3 regions of the Alteromonas sp. 76-1 genome follow, and region 2 is predicted to be linked to each of the others. Evidence: predicted binding sites of a transcription regulator. Region 2 holds the regulator's gene; each other region holds the start of a gene.
What was found. Region 2 encodes FNR, which switches genes on or off when oxygen is low (the NO sensors DNR and NnrR bind a similar motif). Its sites were predicted from a motif close to TTGATCTAGATCAA; they were not measured.
Positions count from the first base shown of each region.

Region 1: a site for FNR is predicted at 4,169-4,182, ahead of ALT761_RS18885 (cytochrome ubiquinol oxidase subunit I). Genes of this name have one in related genera too.
Region 3: a site for FNR is predicted at 2,256-2,269, ahead of ALT761_RS05650 (DUF3149 domain-containing protein). Genes of this name have one in related genera too.

Region 1 is NZ_LR136958.1:4,458,202-4,463,631, forward strand. Features, by position in the region: gene ALT761_RS18870 (ABC transporter ATP-binding protein/permease) at 1-997, opposite strand, end outside; gene cydX (cytochrome bd-I oxidase subunit CydX) at 1,126-1,239, opposite strand; gene cydB (cytochrome d ubiquinol oxidase subunit II) at 1,250-2,386, opposite strand; gene ALT761_RS18885 (cytochrome ubiquinol oxidase subunit I) at 2,383-3,963, opposite strand; gene ALT761_RS18890 (Tll0287-like domain-containing protein) at 4,414-5,031, opposite strand; gene ALT761_RS18895 (sigma-54 interaction domain-containing protein) at 5,254-5,430, shown strand, end outside.
Region 2 is NZ_LR136958.1:2,287,370-2,292,799, forward strand. Features, by position in the region: gene ALT761_RS09855 (patatin-like phospholipase family protein) at 1-234, opposite strand, end outside; gene ttcA (tRNA 2-thiocytidine(32) synthetase TtcA) at 235-1,176, opposite strand; gene uspE (universal stress protein UspE) at 1,381-2,304, opposite strand; gene fnr (fumarate/nitrate reduction transcriptional regulator Fnr) at 2,402-3,142, opposite strand; gene ALT761_RS09875 (sulfite exporter TauE/SafE family protein) at 3,192-3,851, opposite strand; gene ccoS (cbb3-type cytochrome oxidase assembly protein CcoS) at 3,838-4,053, opposite strand; gene ALT761_RS09885 (heavy metal translocating P-type ATPase) at 4,055-5,430, opposite strand, start outside.
Region 3 is NZ_LR136958.1:1,350,421-1,355,850, reverse strand. Features, by position in the region: gene aroC (chorismate synthase) at 1-312, opposite strand, end outside; gene prmB (50S ribosomal protein L3 N(5)-glutamine methyltransferase) at 322-1,257, opposite strand; gene smrB (endonuclease SmrB) at 1,346-1,939, shown strand; gene ALT761_RS05650 (DUF3149 domain-containing protein) at 2,023-2,148, opposite strand; gene ALT761_RS05645 (sensor histidine kinase) at 2,424-3,797, opposite strand; gene ALT761_RS05640 (sigma-54-dependent transcriptional regulator) at 3,794-5,137, opposite strand; gene ALT761_RS05635 (ABC transporter permease) at 5,160-5,430, opposite strand, start outside.

The sequences.
Region 1 (5,430 bases), 2.2 Mb from region 2:
TGTCGTTCAACGTAGTAAACAAGGGAAATAAACACTCGCTGGCCGCTTCAGCTTCAGCTTTTTGATGATATACCTGCCCCAGCTTTTTCATTTCGCTCAGAATCAGTGGCACTGTAAGCAACACCCAAAGCCCTTGCTGCAAGGAAATATCCGGGCCTAAGCTAAGTTCACCTAAAAGTGAAAATCCAATAAATACCGCAACTAAGGCTACCGATAAGGTGGCAAAAAAATCCAATACTGACGATGATAAAAATGCGACACCTACCACCCGCATAGTGCGCTTGTTAAGTTGTTCGCTGGCGTTATTAAGTAACCGCTTTTGCGTGTTGTGTGCACGATAACTCGCCATTAGAGGCAGTGCATTGAGTCTATCGGTAAACAACCCGCCAAGCCGCTCAAGTGCCACAAAATGCTTGCGATGTAAGCTGGCGGCACCTTTCCCGACAATGACCATAAACAAAGGAACAATCGGGAGGGCTACAGCTAACCCCATACCTATGACAGGGTTTACGTAAAAAATAACCACTAGCGCCATCAATGGGACAAGCACAGCAACATATTGCTGTACGCGGTAATCGAAAGCCCAATTGGCGATAGCGCGAACATGCTTCACCCAAAGTGTTTGCCAGTAAAAAAGTGAATGTTGACGAATGAGGGCGTGCTGTTGCTCGGCGAAGATAAGTTGTAAGTTTTGCTCCATAGCCTGCATTAACTGGCTTTTGTATGACAACGTTAGCGTGTTCACTAACCCTTGAACTATCCAACAAATAAACAGCGCTATGCATAAACCTTTAATATGAAATAGGCTTGCTCTATGGGTATCGACCACCCATTCGTGCATGGCATGAGCAAAAAAATAGAAAGCGACAATCAGTGAAAAAAGAGACAGACACTTGACTAAAGTAATTATTAAAACCCGTCTGCGCACGCCAAGCTTGTGCGTGTTATCGAGTTGATTAAACTTAGCTTGAAATGTCTGCCTGTCTAACTTTTTCATTGACTTTATCGCACTGCCTATCTTTTAAAATAGCGGGTTAAAATAACGGTTAAAGTAAAGACAACGAGCGTTGAAAACACAAGCTCGTTGCCTTTTACGTTTTATATTACGCTATGAATATTAATCAGTTATTCGGCGTCTTCTGGGCGGTCCATGTCTTCGGTAGACTCGAGCCACATGGCATTTAAAATACCGAATGAACACGCTAGCAGTACGCCGAGGATCCAAGTGAAATACCACATATGCTACTCCTTAATAAATAGTGTGAGATTGATCTAAGTCGCTATTTTTGACTCGCCCACGCATTACATAATAGCCATAGGCGGTATAACACAAGATGATAGGCACAAAGATACAAGCCACAATGAACATGATATTTAGAGTTAAATGACTAGAGGTGGCATCCCATACCGTAAGACTAGCTTCTGGCATAGTGATACTGGGCATTAAGAACGGGAACATTGAGAAGCCCGCAGTTAAAATAACGCCAGCAATCAGTAGTGCACTTGAAACAAATGCCATCCCTGCATTCCCTTTACGAGAAAACATGGCACATGCAAGCCCTGCTACCACACCTAATACAGGCGCAATCATCATCCATGGATATCGTGAGTAGTTCGTCATCCATGCACCCGCTTCAATAGCGACTTCTTTTTTCATTGGATTCGATGTGGCTAAGGTATCTACGGTAGAGGTAATAACAAAACCATCTAACCCGAAGGCTACCCACGCACCGGCAATCAAAAACAAGGCTACTGCTACTAGGCTTAATATAAACGACGTTACACGTGCTCTAGATTCAATGAAACCATCCGTTTTCATTTGTAACCAGGTAGCGCCGTGATTCAGTAAGATAGCCACTGACAATAACCCAGATACAAGCGCAAATGGAGTAAGCAAACCAAAGAAAGAGCCGGTGTACGTTGATTTAAGTGTGTTGTCGAATTCAAACGGCACACCTAATAACAAGTTACCAAAGGCCACGCCAAAGATAAGCGCAGGAATGAAACCGCCAGCAAACAATGCCCAATCCCATGCTTTTCGCCACTGAGCATTTGGCAGTTTACTGCGATAATCAAATCCAATTGGACGCATCCAAAGCGCAATTAGCGTTAGTGCTAGGGCTAAGTAAAAGCCTGAGAAAGCAGTAGCATAAATCATCGGCCAGGCTGCAAAAATGGCACCACCTGCCGTAATAAACCACACTTGATTTCCATCCCAATGCGGCCCAATGGTATTAATCATTACGCGACGTTCTTTGTCAGTTTTACCAATAATGGTCAGCAGTGAACCTACACCTAAGTCGAACCCATCTGTTACTGCGAAACCAATCAATAGCACACCAATAAGGCACCACCAGGCTACGCGAAGAAATTCATAATCAATCATGCGTTTGCTCCTTTTGCATCAAAGTCGATTAGGTCGTCATCTTCATCACTATGATTATCTTCAGGCGGTACTGGCCCTTTTTTGGCGAACTTCTTCATCAAGTAAAACGCAACAATGAACATTACAGTGTAAAACGCTGAGTAGGCGACTAACGTAGTAACAATGTCAGAAATAGACAAATTAGACGTTGATGCATGCACTGGCAGAATCTCTGCAATAGACCAAGGCTGGCGACCAAACTCAGCCACAAACCAACCGGCTTCACACGCAACCCAAGGCAGCGGCAAGCTATACAATGATGCTTTCAACAACCAGCGAGGCTGCGTAATTTTATGTTGAGTGCTGTAATAGAAGGCAGCCAAGAACACGGCTAGCATAATAAAGCCTGATACCACCATTAATCGGAAACTCCAAAATAAGGGGGCGACTTTAGGAATACTGTAATCTACTGCTTTTTGTAAGGCCGCTTCAGAAGGCTGTGTGACATCATCCGTAAATGGCTCTAATAACATGGCATAGCCCATATTATCTTTGTGTGCTTCAAACACGGCTCTTTCGTCTGCTGAAGCCGTTCCATCTCGAACACTATCGAGCAAACCGTACGCTTTAATACCATCAAGAATACGTAAACGGTTTTCGGCTTTAATATCTTTTAGGCCTTTCACTTCCTCGGTAAGTGAACGAGTAGCAATAATGCCCATTGCCCAAGGAATTTGAAGTGCGTATTCGGTTTCCTCTTTTTCATCATTAGGAATACCAAATACGGTAAAAGGCGCAGGTGCTGGGTGGGTCTCATATTCCGCTTCAACCGCAGCCAATTTCACTTTTTGCACTTCACCTAATTCGTAACCACTTTCGTCACCAAGCACAATCACTGACAAGGTAGCCGCTAGGCCGAAGCTAGCCGCAATAGCGAAAGAACGACGGGCAAATGCGATATGCTTATGGTTAAGTAGGTAATAACTAGAAATGGCCAATACAAACATGGCACCTGTTACGTAGCCCGCTGAGACGGTATGCACAAACTTAACTTGCGCGACAGGGTTGAAGATAACCTCGGCAAAACTTGTCATTTCCATGCGCATGGCTTCAAAGTTAAATTCTGCGCCTACAGGGTATTGCATCCAACCATTGGCAATGAGTATCCATAGTGCTGAGAAGTTAGAACCAATAGCCACCAACCAAGTGGTCATTAAGTGTCTTCCCTTCGACATTTTATCCCAGCCGAAGAAGAACAACCCAACGAAAGTCGATTCTAGGAAGAACGCCATTAAACCCTCTATCGCCAGCGGCGCCCCAAAAATATCCCCTACATAGTGAGAATAGTAGGACCAATTCATACCGAACTGAAACTCCATAGTGAGGCCGGTGGCCACACCAATGGCAAAGTTAATACCAAACAACTTGCCCCAAAACTGAGTCATTTGTTTGTAAATTTCTTTGCCTGTCATCACATAAACGGATTCCATAATGGCAAGCATGAAACTCAACCCTAAGGTTAAGGGCACAAATATAAAGTGGAACATCGCAGTTAGCGCAAATTGCCACCGCGATAGTTCGACTAGCGTATCGCTCATGGGTATTCTCCCTAGTTAAAAACAGTACGGCAAGCCGCTAAAATTCTATATAAATCATAAACCTTAACTAAAAGGCCGCACCGTAAGACTTATACTTCCTGTATGAGGTTTAGCAAGCTTTACGCCAGCTAAGGCCCTACAGCTCCTAACCTTATGTATCCCCTACTGTGCCGCGTAATTATTCCACTAAGTCGTACTAGCCGCGTTGATCCATCTCAAACAAGATGAGAGGAAATTGCGCCAAAAATGACAATCACCGCCATTTTTGACAGAAGGGAATTAAATGAAGTAACGGATCAAAAAATCTGAAAGTGGAGGGTTTGCAAAAAGCACTTGAAAGGAATTAGGTGAATAGAAATAAGTAAAGAGAGTAAGAAGAAATAGGCGAGAGGCGATAGAGATGCAACTGAGCCAGTAAAGGCCCGTTGCATCTTCTAAATAAAGAAATGGCTATTCGGGTGAATAGGTAAGCGTGAAAGCCCCTCTTAAACTGCCCGGCGCAAAACCCGTGGCGGTATCTTCAGGGTATTTATCCTTAATAATATCTAACACTGCTGGGGCCACGTTATTGCCATGACAGGCTGTACATACTTGCCCCGTAACAATCGCTGACATATAGCGCAATTCACCTGTTTCTTCATTCCATTGTGATGCCTCTAGCGGCATAGGCAATTGCTTAGATAAGGCATCTGCAAACTCGTGCAATTGAGCTTCTTCCCATTTATCAGGTTTGTTGTCTTGATTGCGCACCTGCAGCGCGGTACGCCCTACCGTCCAACCATCCTTTTTGAGTGCTTCTGCAATAGGCCCAGCAGCCACATAACACTCTTCTACCCCTGCTTCCAAACCACCTTTTGAAATAGCTTGCTGAAGCCTCGATTTTAACGCGCCCCCTAGTGCTTTGGCATTGCTACGTGCTTGATTTAGCTTATCTTCGGGGCCTGCTAATGTCGCAGTTTTTAGGACATGTTCAGACGCAATTTTATCTTGAGGAAACTGAGCTTCGGCGAACAATGCAGTTGATACGAGTAATCCACTTATCGCACTAACCGTTAATAACGTTTTCATAGTTTTTCCTGATGCGAGAAGGTTATCCCCTCGTATTATTTGGTCATTATGTGGCGTGATGCTACCCACGTATTCGTTTAGAGACCTACAAAGGTCGTGCCAATGTGATACCTTAAACCTAGATTAATTACCTTATGGGTGTAGGTTGTATCTATACCGCACGCGCACCCACCCCGTATCGCTAGGTGAAGCTGTTACATGAATATCTCGATTGTTCAGGCAATGATAGATGCCATCGATAAACCCGCTATTTTCATTAATCATCAGTATGTAATAGAAGCGGTTAATCAGCCTTATCGCAATACCTACCCTGTGGATATTATTCCGGGTAAAAGTCAGTGTTTTAAGGTGTCACACGGTAATACTAAGCCTTGTGATCAATGCGGTGAAAGCTGCCCT
Region 2 (5,430 bases):
GCCTCTACGTAAACCAACGCCCATCAAAGCAAGCACCTGCCAATCTGACAAAGAACAAGACCATTCTTTAAGGCCTTCTAATTTGCCACTGGCGTAGGCGGCACCAACATAGGCACCGATAGAACAACCTGCCACCACGTCAATTTTAATACCCAGCTTTTCTAATGCCTGAATAATACCAATGTGTGTCCAACCTCTTGCAGCACCCGCACCTAATGCTAGACCAATTTTCATTTAGTTTGATTCCATCAGATTGATAACGTGAACCGTGTCGTCAGAGGGCTCATTGGGCGACTCAAAGCTCGGTGGATCGAAACCAATATCACCATCTTCAACCGGCTCGTTCTGGGTAGTTATACCTTTAAAGTCGTGCAAATTCTTGTCGACCAAATGTGACGGCGCTACATTTTGAAGCGCACTAAACATAGACTCAATTCGTCCAGGGAATCGGCGATCCCAATCTTGTAGCATGGCCTTCACGTTCTGACGCTGCAAATTCTCTTGAGAGCCGCACAAGTTGCAAGGGATAATAGGAAATTCTACGGCATCAGAATAACGTTGAATGTCTTTTTCGGTGCAATAGGCTAGAGGCCTGATCACAATGTGTTCACCATTGTCGCTTACCAACTTTGGTGGCATTGATTTAAGCTTACCGCCATGAAACATATTCAAAAAGAACGTTTCTAGCATGTCGTCACGGTGATGGCCTAGGGCAATTTTAGTGGCGCCTAACTTTTTGGCCGTACTGTATAAAATACCGCGACGTAATCGTGAACAAAGCGAACACGTGGTTTTACCTTCAGGCACTTTGTCCATAACAATAGAGTAGGTGTCTTCTTCTACAATTTTGTACTCTACACCTACACTTTCTAGGTATTCAGGAAGTACGTGCTCTGGAAATCCAGGCTGCTTTTGATCAAGGTTAACCGCAATAATGTCAAAATGAATTGGCGCAATGCGTTTTAAAAACATAAGAATATCAAGCATAGCGTAACTGTCTTTACCACCAGACAAGCACACCATCACTTTATCGTTATGTTCAATCATGCCGAAATCAGCAATCGCTTTGCCTACATTACGACGAAGTCGCTTTTGTAGCTTATTAAAGCTGTATTTTTGTTTATTTTGAGACGCGGTTAACGGAGCGTCCGCACGGTTTGTGCCTGCACTGGTCATATCAATAGCTTGGTTACTGCGAAAAAAACCATTATACAGTAATCAAGTAAAATTGAATGTGCGAGGTGAAGATTTTTTGTATCGCGCTAGCACTGACTGCTAACAAATGCCAATAGCGCTTAAGGCTATAGTCCGATAGCGCTTAAGGCTATATAACGTTTGCTAGCAAAGCGTGATGTCAGGCTATGCACGAACTTGTATGAATTACCGTGAAAGCGGCGAAATAAAACCGTCTGGTTTTATTGCCAGTACATCACACACAAGTTCATCAATAACATGTTCAGCGGTGTTACCTATAAGGGCCGCAGAAATACCTACTCTGCCAACCGTACCGATGATAACAAGTTCAGCGTCTATATCTTTGGCTATCCTTGGAATGACTTTTTCGGGAAGGCCTTCCTTCACATAACAGCGCTCGCTATCGATAGCATACTTTTCGCAGTGTGTGTTCATCTCAAGCTCGTGATGGTGCTTTACTGCGTTGTTGTATGTGTCTGGGTCAAACTCAGGAACTTCAATAGCAATATTTAGCGGCGTAGCGGGGTAGCTGTTTACCAAATTAACGTTACCACTGAGTAACGCGGCATAATCGTTAGCTATTACAGTGATTTTGTCGTTAAGTACTGCATGTTCATCGTCTTCACTGCCTATATTTACCGCAGCAATAATTTCACCATTTTCAGGCCATTCATGATCTTTAACTAACAATACGGGCGAGGGACATTTTCTAAGTAGATGCCAGTCTGTAGGAGTAAAAATAACAGAGGCTAAATCGTCATGGCGCTTAGTTGCTTTTACCACTAAATCTATATTGTTGTCGATAACGTAATGCACCACAGCTTCAAAGGCACGGTTGTTCCATTCAACAACTATATCGGTTTTATCAAAGCCTAAATCGGTAAGGGTTTTACGCAACCAACCCGCATGTTCCTTAGTGACCGCGTCGCGCATAGCTTCACGATCATCAGGGCTAAGCATGGTTGTCATATCGTAAGATAAGTCGTAAACCACCAGCATGGCGGTGACAGAGGCACCTGTCTTTTTGGCAAGTTCATATGCACGGCTAAGCGCAGGTTGGGTCTCTCTATCGGCTTCAATGACAGCTAATATACGTTCATACTTAATCATAACCCCTCCAAACATTTTTAGATTTTTGGTTGCTACAATTTAAGTGTAATACCTATTTGCTATTACGTAACTTGTTTTAGATCAAAAGCTTTGAAGATTAGCTATTACAGGCGATATTAGGTGCAACCACAGACGTTAAACGTTGTGACATCTCATCAAAATCTAAAATAGTGATGAGTTTACCGTCCACTTGGATAATATTTTCTTTTTGAAAACGGCTTAATAGGCGGCTAATGGTCTCAATAGTTAGACCAAGATAGTTCCCAATTTCATTTCGAGTCATGGTTAGGTGAAATTCTTTATTTGAAAATCCACGTTCTTCGAAACGTTGAGAAAGCTGAGAGAGGAAATACAATAGACGTTCTTCCGCTGAGCGTTTATTAAGCAACATCATGAGATCATGATCTTGTTTAATTTCCGCACTCATAAAACTCATTATTTGATGTCTTAACTTAGGAAATTGAACTGACATCTCATCAAGCGTTTCATACGGTAGTTCGCACACCATGGCGGTTTCTAATGCCTGAGCATAACTTTGGTGCTTGTTTTCCCGTAAGGCATCGAAGCCGATAATATCGCCAGGGAAGTGAAAACCTGTAATCTGCTCTTCACCATCTGAATTGGTGACGAAAGACTTAAAAGAGCCCGTGCGTACTGCGTAAAGAGAGTTGAATGTATCTCCCGACTTTACCAGTAAATCACTCTTGTGAAGGGGTTTCTTTCGCTCAATAATATCATCTAAAGATTCAATCTCAGTCTTGTTTAGTGCAACGGGCAAACACAAGTGGCTGAAACTGCAATTTTGACAATGAATTGAGAATTGGCTTCCTTTGCTCATAGGTTCAAACTATAAATAGATTCGACTTAATATAATCTTACTCTTTTGTTTATGAAATTGCTGCATAAATTAAAAAGAGAGCATAAATAGCCAATATTCCTGAAAAGCATTGTCTTACCACGGGATGCCTGAAACCTGCTATTAGATACTGGCTACCTGCGCTTGCGGCTAACAAAGTGGGCAGAGTGCCTAACCCAAAAAATAACATGATGGCAGCGCCGTCAACGGCTGACCCCGATGCCAACGACCACGTTAACGTGGAATAGACCAACCCGCAGGGAAGCCAGCCCCATATAAAGCCATAGGGTAGTGCATAAACTGGGCTTTTGAATGGAAGAAATCGTTTAGATATTGGCTGAATAGCTTTAAATAAGCCGCGCCCCATCGCTTCAATATAATTCAAGCCTTGCCACCACTTTCCCAGATAACACGCTAATAGCAGCAGCATAACGCCACTAATCAAAGATAAAACGGGTTTAGCGATAGGCACAAACTCGGTGGCTATTTGGCCGACAGCGCCTGTAATAGCGCCGGCTAATGTATAGCTGAGGATACGGCCGAAATTATAGGCAAGGGTGTAGGGTAATGCCGGTTCATTACTTGGCGTTACTGTACGTAGTGCGGCAACAATACCACCGCACATACCCACACAATGCACTCCGCCAGCAATTCCGATAAAAAAAGCAGAGAATATATTAATCTCTGTCATCTGTTTCTTTACGTTGTTGTAACTGCTTTCGCTGTTCGGCTAGCTTCTTTTCATCACCAGATAAATCATCATCAAACAAAATGCTGTAGCCCTGTCTATCAAGATCTTCAAACTGATTGGTTTTTACCGCCCAGAAAAAGATAACCAGTGCCAGCGCAACAATAATAATAGCAATGGGAATTAAGACGTAAATGATACTCATATTATTTACTTAATAACCTCGTTGAATTGGTGACCACAATAATACTACTCAGTGACATGCCAACTACGGCCATCCAGGGAGAGAGTAACCCCGACACCGCAAAGGGTAGAATGATAATATTGTAACCTACTGACCATGCAATATTTTGCTGAATTTTACGTTTCGCCTGTTTAGCTACAGAAAATAAGGTTGGTACCGATAGCAAACTGTCACCTAGCAAAATAACATCGGCGGCTGTTTTGGCTACATCTGTGGCGTTTCCTACCGCAACCGCCACATCTGCGCTAGCAAGAACAGGGGCATCGTTTATACCGTCGCCCATCATCATGACTTTGCGACCTTGCTTTTGCAAAGTATGCACCTGTGAATATTTTTGCTCCGGTGATAAGCCACCCTTTGCTAAGTTGATTGGTAAACTGGCAGTAAGTGCATCAACGTTTTTCTGTGTATCGCCACTTAGCACCACTAATTGATGCTCATTCAGTGCGGTGAGTGTCGCTAAGGCATCTTGCCGCAAGCTATCATTTACGCAGAACGCGGCCATTAATACACCATCTGCACACAAAAACACGTTTGCCGGTATGTCTACCTTTGAGGTGGTTGATAAGTTACAAAATACGGCTGAACCCATAGTAAAAACGACGTTGTCTATCTCACCACTAATGCCGCCACCTGGTGTAACGGTAAATCCGTTCATGGTATTAGGCAGGGTTTTATTTTGTGACTTAACATTATCGTTGTCGAAGGCACGAGCAATAGGGTGCTCAGAACGAGACTCTAACAATGTAGTTAGCGCCATTACCTGCACTGGATCTACCCCTTTAGCAAACCAGCGCTGTTGCAAAGAGAACTTACCTTCGGTCAGTGTGCCGGTTTTATCAAGGGCAATGGTATCAATATCGTTAAGTTGCTCTAATGCGTCAGCACGCTTTAACAAAATGCCCTGACGATTTAACTTTGCCATAGCGCAGGTTAACGCTGAGGGTGTGGCTAAGCCAAGGGCACAAGGGCAAGTTGCCACTAATACCGAGATGGTGATCCAAAAAGCATCTTCACTGCCCACAAACGACCAATAACTGTAGGTTAAAGCCGATATCAACAACACTGAGAACACAAAATAACGGGAAAAGTTATCGGCAATCTGCGCAGCTTTTGGCTTGCTTGCCATGGCGCTAGCTTGTAAACGTACGATTTGATTGACCAAGGCATGCTTTAAGCTTTGAGTCACTTTAACCGTTAGTGTGCCATCTTGGTTTACTGTACCGCCGTAAACTACATGGCTGGCCGATTTACTGACGGGATTAAATTCTCCCGTTAACATAGACTCATCAACCGCAGCGGTACCGTCTAGCACAATACCATCGACAGGGATGGTTT
Region 3 (5,430 bases), 940 kb from region 2:
TGGACGGAAACGGTCGGCAATATTTGAGTAGTCTTGGCTACGTTGATCTTTGTTTTTAATCAACAAACCAATACTGGTACCCGTCGTTTTTCCTTCAAACACGCCAGACAAAATTTGCACTTCATCATCTTCACGACGGGCGGTGGTATAACGGGATGTACCAGGCTTACGTCTGTCTAAATCGCCCTGTAAATCAGCTTCACTTAACGTGAGGCCAGGAGGGCAACCATCAACAACACCGCCAATGGCGATACCGTGGCTTTCTCCAAATGTGGTAACGGTGAAGAGTTTTCCAAAGCTGTTGCCTGACATAATCGAGAATTAATCCTTGCTGTTAAAATAGTTTTTTAATGTTGAGTTGTTCACGGCAAATATCCCCTGCCCGCCATTTTCAAAGCTAAGCCAAATGACTTCAAGGCCCGGGAAACGAGTGTCCATATGCACTTCGCTGTTACCCACTTCAATGAACAACCAGCCGTTATCGGTTAAATATTGTGGTGCTTCACGCAGCATAATATCCACAAGTTCTAACCCGTCGTCTCCGGCTGCTAATGCAAGCTCTGGCTCGTGATGATATTCATCAGGTAAGTCGGCCATGTCTTCAGCATCAACATAAGGTGGGTTTGATACAATTAAATCGTATTTCTGCCCGGTTAAATTAGTAAATAAATCAGAATGAATAGGGTAAACACGGTGACTTAATTGGTGCTCTTGAATATTAATATCGGCCACTTCAAGGGCATCTTCACTTATATCTACCGCATCAACCTGTGAGTCGGGGTACGCATGCGCAAGCGCAATAGCAATACAGCCACCACCGGTACACATATCTAAAATATGCGACGGTGCTTCTTTAACGAAGGGCTCAAAGTTATTTTGAATCAGTTCTGCAAACGGAGAGCGAGGGATAAGCACGCGCTCATCAACGTAAAATGGCATGCCGCAAAACCAAGCTTCGTTGGTAATGTAAGGCAGAGGCATACGGGTTTGAACTCGTTTTAAAACAAGCTCAGCAATTTTTTCGCGCTCACTTTTTGTGAGTCTTGACGACAACATGCTGTCGCCAACATGCTCAGATAACAAATGCGGCAAGTGTAGCGCTTGCATGGTAAGGCTTAATGCTTCATCCCAAGCGTTATCGGTACCATGACCAAAATAGAGGGCGGCGTCGTTAAATCGACTGGTAGCCCACCGAATCATATCAAGTATGCTGTGTAAATCTTCGATGGCTTCTTCTAAGTAAAACTTGTCGGTCATAAGAGCTTGGGTACATCAGGAATATGAAAGCTGGTATCATACCCAAAGATAACGCCTGCGCCCACGTTAATTTGCATATCGGTTCATAATGAAAGCATTTAAAAAAGAACTAAAAGCCATGAAAAAAGGCACTGAGAAGCCAAAAGTGATTGAAGATACCTTCTCATTTGCTGATGCAGTGCAAGGTGTAAAGCCCATGGAGCAGGACAAGATTGTTCCGAATAAGAAAGTTGCCCTGGAAAAGAAAAAGCAATTAGCAGGGGTTAAACACCTAAAAGGCAGTAAGCAGGTAGCGGCGAGTTTTAGCTTTTCCGATATGTACCAAGCCGTACTTCCGCAAGAAGGTCCCATGCGATATTGCCGAGAAGGCGTGCCAACACATGTACTAAAACAGCTTAGACGAGGAGACTATTCCCCTGAGTTTCTGCTGGATTTGCACGGTATGACCCGAGAAATGGCAAAAACCGAAATAGCCTCATTAATTTATACCGCCAGAAAAGAGTCGGTAGATTGTGTTTCTATTATGCACGGGTTTGGACAGGGCGTTTTAAAAAATGCACTCCCCCATTACTTAATACAGCATCCTCACGTGAATGCTTTCCACCAAGCGCCACTTGAATACGGCGGACAAGCGGCATTGCTGGTGTTGCTAGATGTGCCCACGCCAGAATATAAGCGATAGTGAACCTAGTTATCGTTACTGAGTTCTTGACCTAACATTTACCTAATTCATGTCAACGCCGCGTCTTACAGGCAAAACAATTTTTACTTATCAAGTTCTGCACTGTTGTGCATAAATAGGTATGTATAAAACACACCCATTCCAATAATAATACTAATACCTAAAAGCGAGCCCCATACAACAGGGTCTGAAATCATACTTAGTAACATAGTGTTTCTCCTCACATGGTTAATAAGGTAATGATAGCGATTTCTTAGCGAAGGTTTGTGATCTGGATCAAGTCTGAAATACGGTAAATGGAAGGGATGTAGAGAAGTTGATCGAGATCAATGTATAAATAAATTGAAAATAACTTAAAATGGCATTGCAAATCATTCTCATTTGCAATACATTGTACGTGCCTGTTCGACGTAGGTTAAAAACGGTCTTGGCTTAGCGTCGTAAGGGGAACAGACGCCCGTCTGTTCCCCTCTTTTTTTGCCTGCTACTTTGTCGTTTTATCAATAATAAAACGCACACATAACCCCTTATCTTTTCGGTTTTGAATTACTAAGTGGCCATTATGCGCATCGGTTATTTCTCGGCATAGTGCTAGCCCTAATCCACTCCCATTAGCTTTAGTGGAATAAAAAGGAACCAGCGCATTCGTCATCACGCTATCCGTCATGCCTTTTCCGCTATCGAGTACTTCAATAATAACTTGAGAAGCCGTTTGTTTAATGACGAGCTCCACATCCTGTGGGTGTCCTCCCGACTCATGGGCATTTTTAAGTAAGTTAATTAATAGCTGCTCTAATTGGACTGCATCGGCTTTTACTTCAACAGCCTCTTGCATGGTTAACTTAAAGTCACATTGATTGCTGAGTTGCGCCGTTATTTTATCCCAATCAATTGTTGCTAAAACTGGTGGAGGCAATTTTGCAAATCTTCCATACCCTTGAACAAATTGGTTTAAATGGGCGATACGTTCTTCAATAGTGTGGAACACACGCACCAGACGGGCATCACCATTTTGTTGGCCTACAATTTGGCCGCTATGCAATAAGCTTGAAATAGGCCCCAAGGAATTATTGAGCTCGTGACTAATTACTCTTATTACCTTTTTCCACACCGACACTTCTTGTCGGTTAAGCTCCCGCGTCATTTGCTTAAGGATATACAGTCGGTGAGTTTGGTTATTTAATAAGAATGTTCCTGTGGACATATGCCATGTTTGAATGCCGCTAGCCCCGTGAGGCAAAGTAAATAGCCCTTCTCGATTTTCTAGCAAAACATCTTTTAGCGTGTCTGGTTTATTGTTAAGTAAAGTGCCGAGGGTGTAACCTTCCAAGCTTCTGGTACCCGAGCTGCTAGCACCCAACTTATTCGTACCAGCGCCATTTTCCTCAGAGTCAGTATCCTCCTTCCTAGTTGTTGGGTGGAAGAACTCGCAGGCTTGGCGGTTACTTAGCACCACATGCATCTGATCGTTCACTAGTAGTAAAACGTCAGGTGAACTATGCAGCACTTTATCTAGCATTAGCTCTCGTTGATACAACCACTGTTTTTCTCGGCGAAGGGTTTCTGCGGTATCGTTATAAAGCTGGAATAAGGTTTTAAACTCGTCGTTTGTTTTACAAGCCAGTGTTGACGAAAACTCACCGTCTTTAAAATTGAGCAAACCTATTTTAAGCGCCTCTAATTGTTTGTTTATTTGCGCCGTACAGACTTTCACTGCAAGTGCACACAAACATAAAGACGCTAGGACAAGCAAAGCTTTTTGAACAACCGACAGGTCGCTTACATACAACATAGGCGCCATGCCTATTGCTGTGGCACAAAGCGCCGCGACCAGAAGCTTATTTTTAATTAACCTCACGATTTATAATCAATTCCATATTTATCTAGCCGGCGGTAAAGCGCTTGTCTGGATAACCCTAAGTACCTTGCCACTTTAGATATTGTGCCGTTAAATTCTGTAAGCGCCGCCTCAATCTCTGATTTGCTCGGCTCTTTTCCGCCTCTTTGCTCTGTATTCATCTCACCGCTAATAGAGGATAAACCGAAGTCATCGGCATCCAGCGTACCATCTGGATGCAATATGCTGACTCGTCGGCACACATTTTCAAGCTCACGCACATTTCCTGGCCACGCGTAGGCTTGTAGTGCCTGCTTCCCCGTGAGGCTAATGTCTCGACCTGGTAAAAAGTGCTTTGCCAAGGCCAACACATCATCTCCTCGCTCATTAAGGGGTGGCACATTAATTTCGATAACATTTAAACGATAAAACAAATCCTCGCGAAATGCGCCGTTTGCGATGTCGCGAGTTAAATCAGAATTGGTGGCCGATATTATCCTTACGTCTGTTTTTTGTGTTTTCACCGACCCTAGCTTTTCAAATTCACCGGTTTGCAATACGCGCAATAATTTGACCTGGCCTGACAGCGGCAAATTGCCGATTTCATCTAAAAACAAGGTGCCTTGGTGGGCGGCTTCAAAACGGCCAATTCGCGTTTTGTTAGCGCTGGTAAACGCGCCTATTTCTGCGCCAAAGAGCTCAGCTTCAATAAGCTCTTGAGGAAGGGCGCCCGCATTTACCTTCACAAATGCCGACTGATTAAGGGGTGATTGAGATTGAATGAGTTCAGCAATCTTTTCCTTTCCACTTCCATTTGGCCCAGTAATAAGTACCGGTACATCAGATTTAGCCACCTGCACCGACATATCTACTACCCGCTGCATGGCTGCACTTTCGTACACTAACCCAATACTTACGGCTGCCTGGCGGGTATTGTCAAAATTTACCGCTTGTTGCTTCAACATTTTATTTTGGCTGGCGGCCTGCCCTAGCGCCACGAGGTTTTTGATGGTGGTAATAAGCTTACTATCATCCCACGGCTTTGGAATGTAGTCAGCTGCGCCTGCTTTCACCAACTCTACCGCTTGTTCTAGCTCTGTCCACGCCGTGATGAGAATAATGGGTAATAGCGGATTTAGCTCACGAAGTGCGAAGAAGAGCTCGCGCCCTTCCTCGCCAGAGGTCGTATCTGCACTAAAATTCATATCTTGCAACACTAGCCCGATAGCTTGGTAATTGACTATCTGCAGCGCCGCTTTTGGTGTGGTGGCTGTCACCACATCGTAACCATGAATTTCTAGCAATAGTGATAACGCCTCTAATACGGCGGCGTTATCATCAACAATTAACACTTTGGTCATGTCTACACTTCTTAAATACGACTTATATACTGCGAGTAGCAATACTGGGTGAAATATTAGCGGCTCGCATAGCAGGAAAAATAACAGCCAGTAGGCTCATTACAAAAATGAACACGGCAGTACCCAAAATGAATTCCGGTTCTAATGATGAAATAGAGTAGGATTTCATCATTACATCACCTAAAACCACTGCCGCTATTCCCCCTATCACTAAACCCGCTATACAGACCAAGGTATTTTCAACTAAAAAATACCTTACGATAGCAGACTTTCTTGCCCCTAACGCTCGGCGG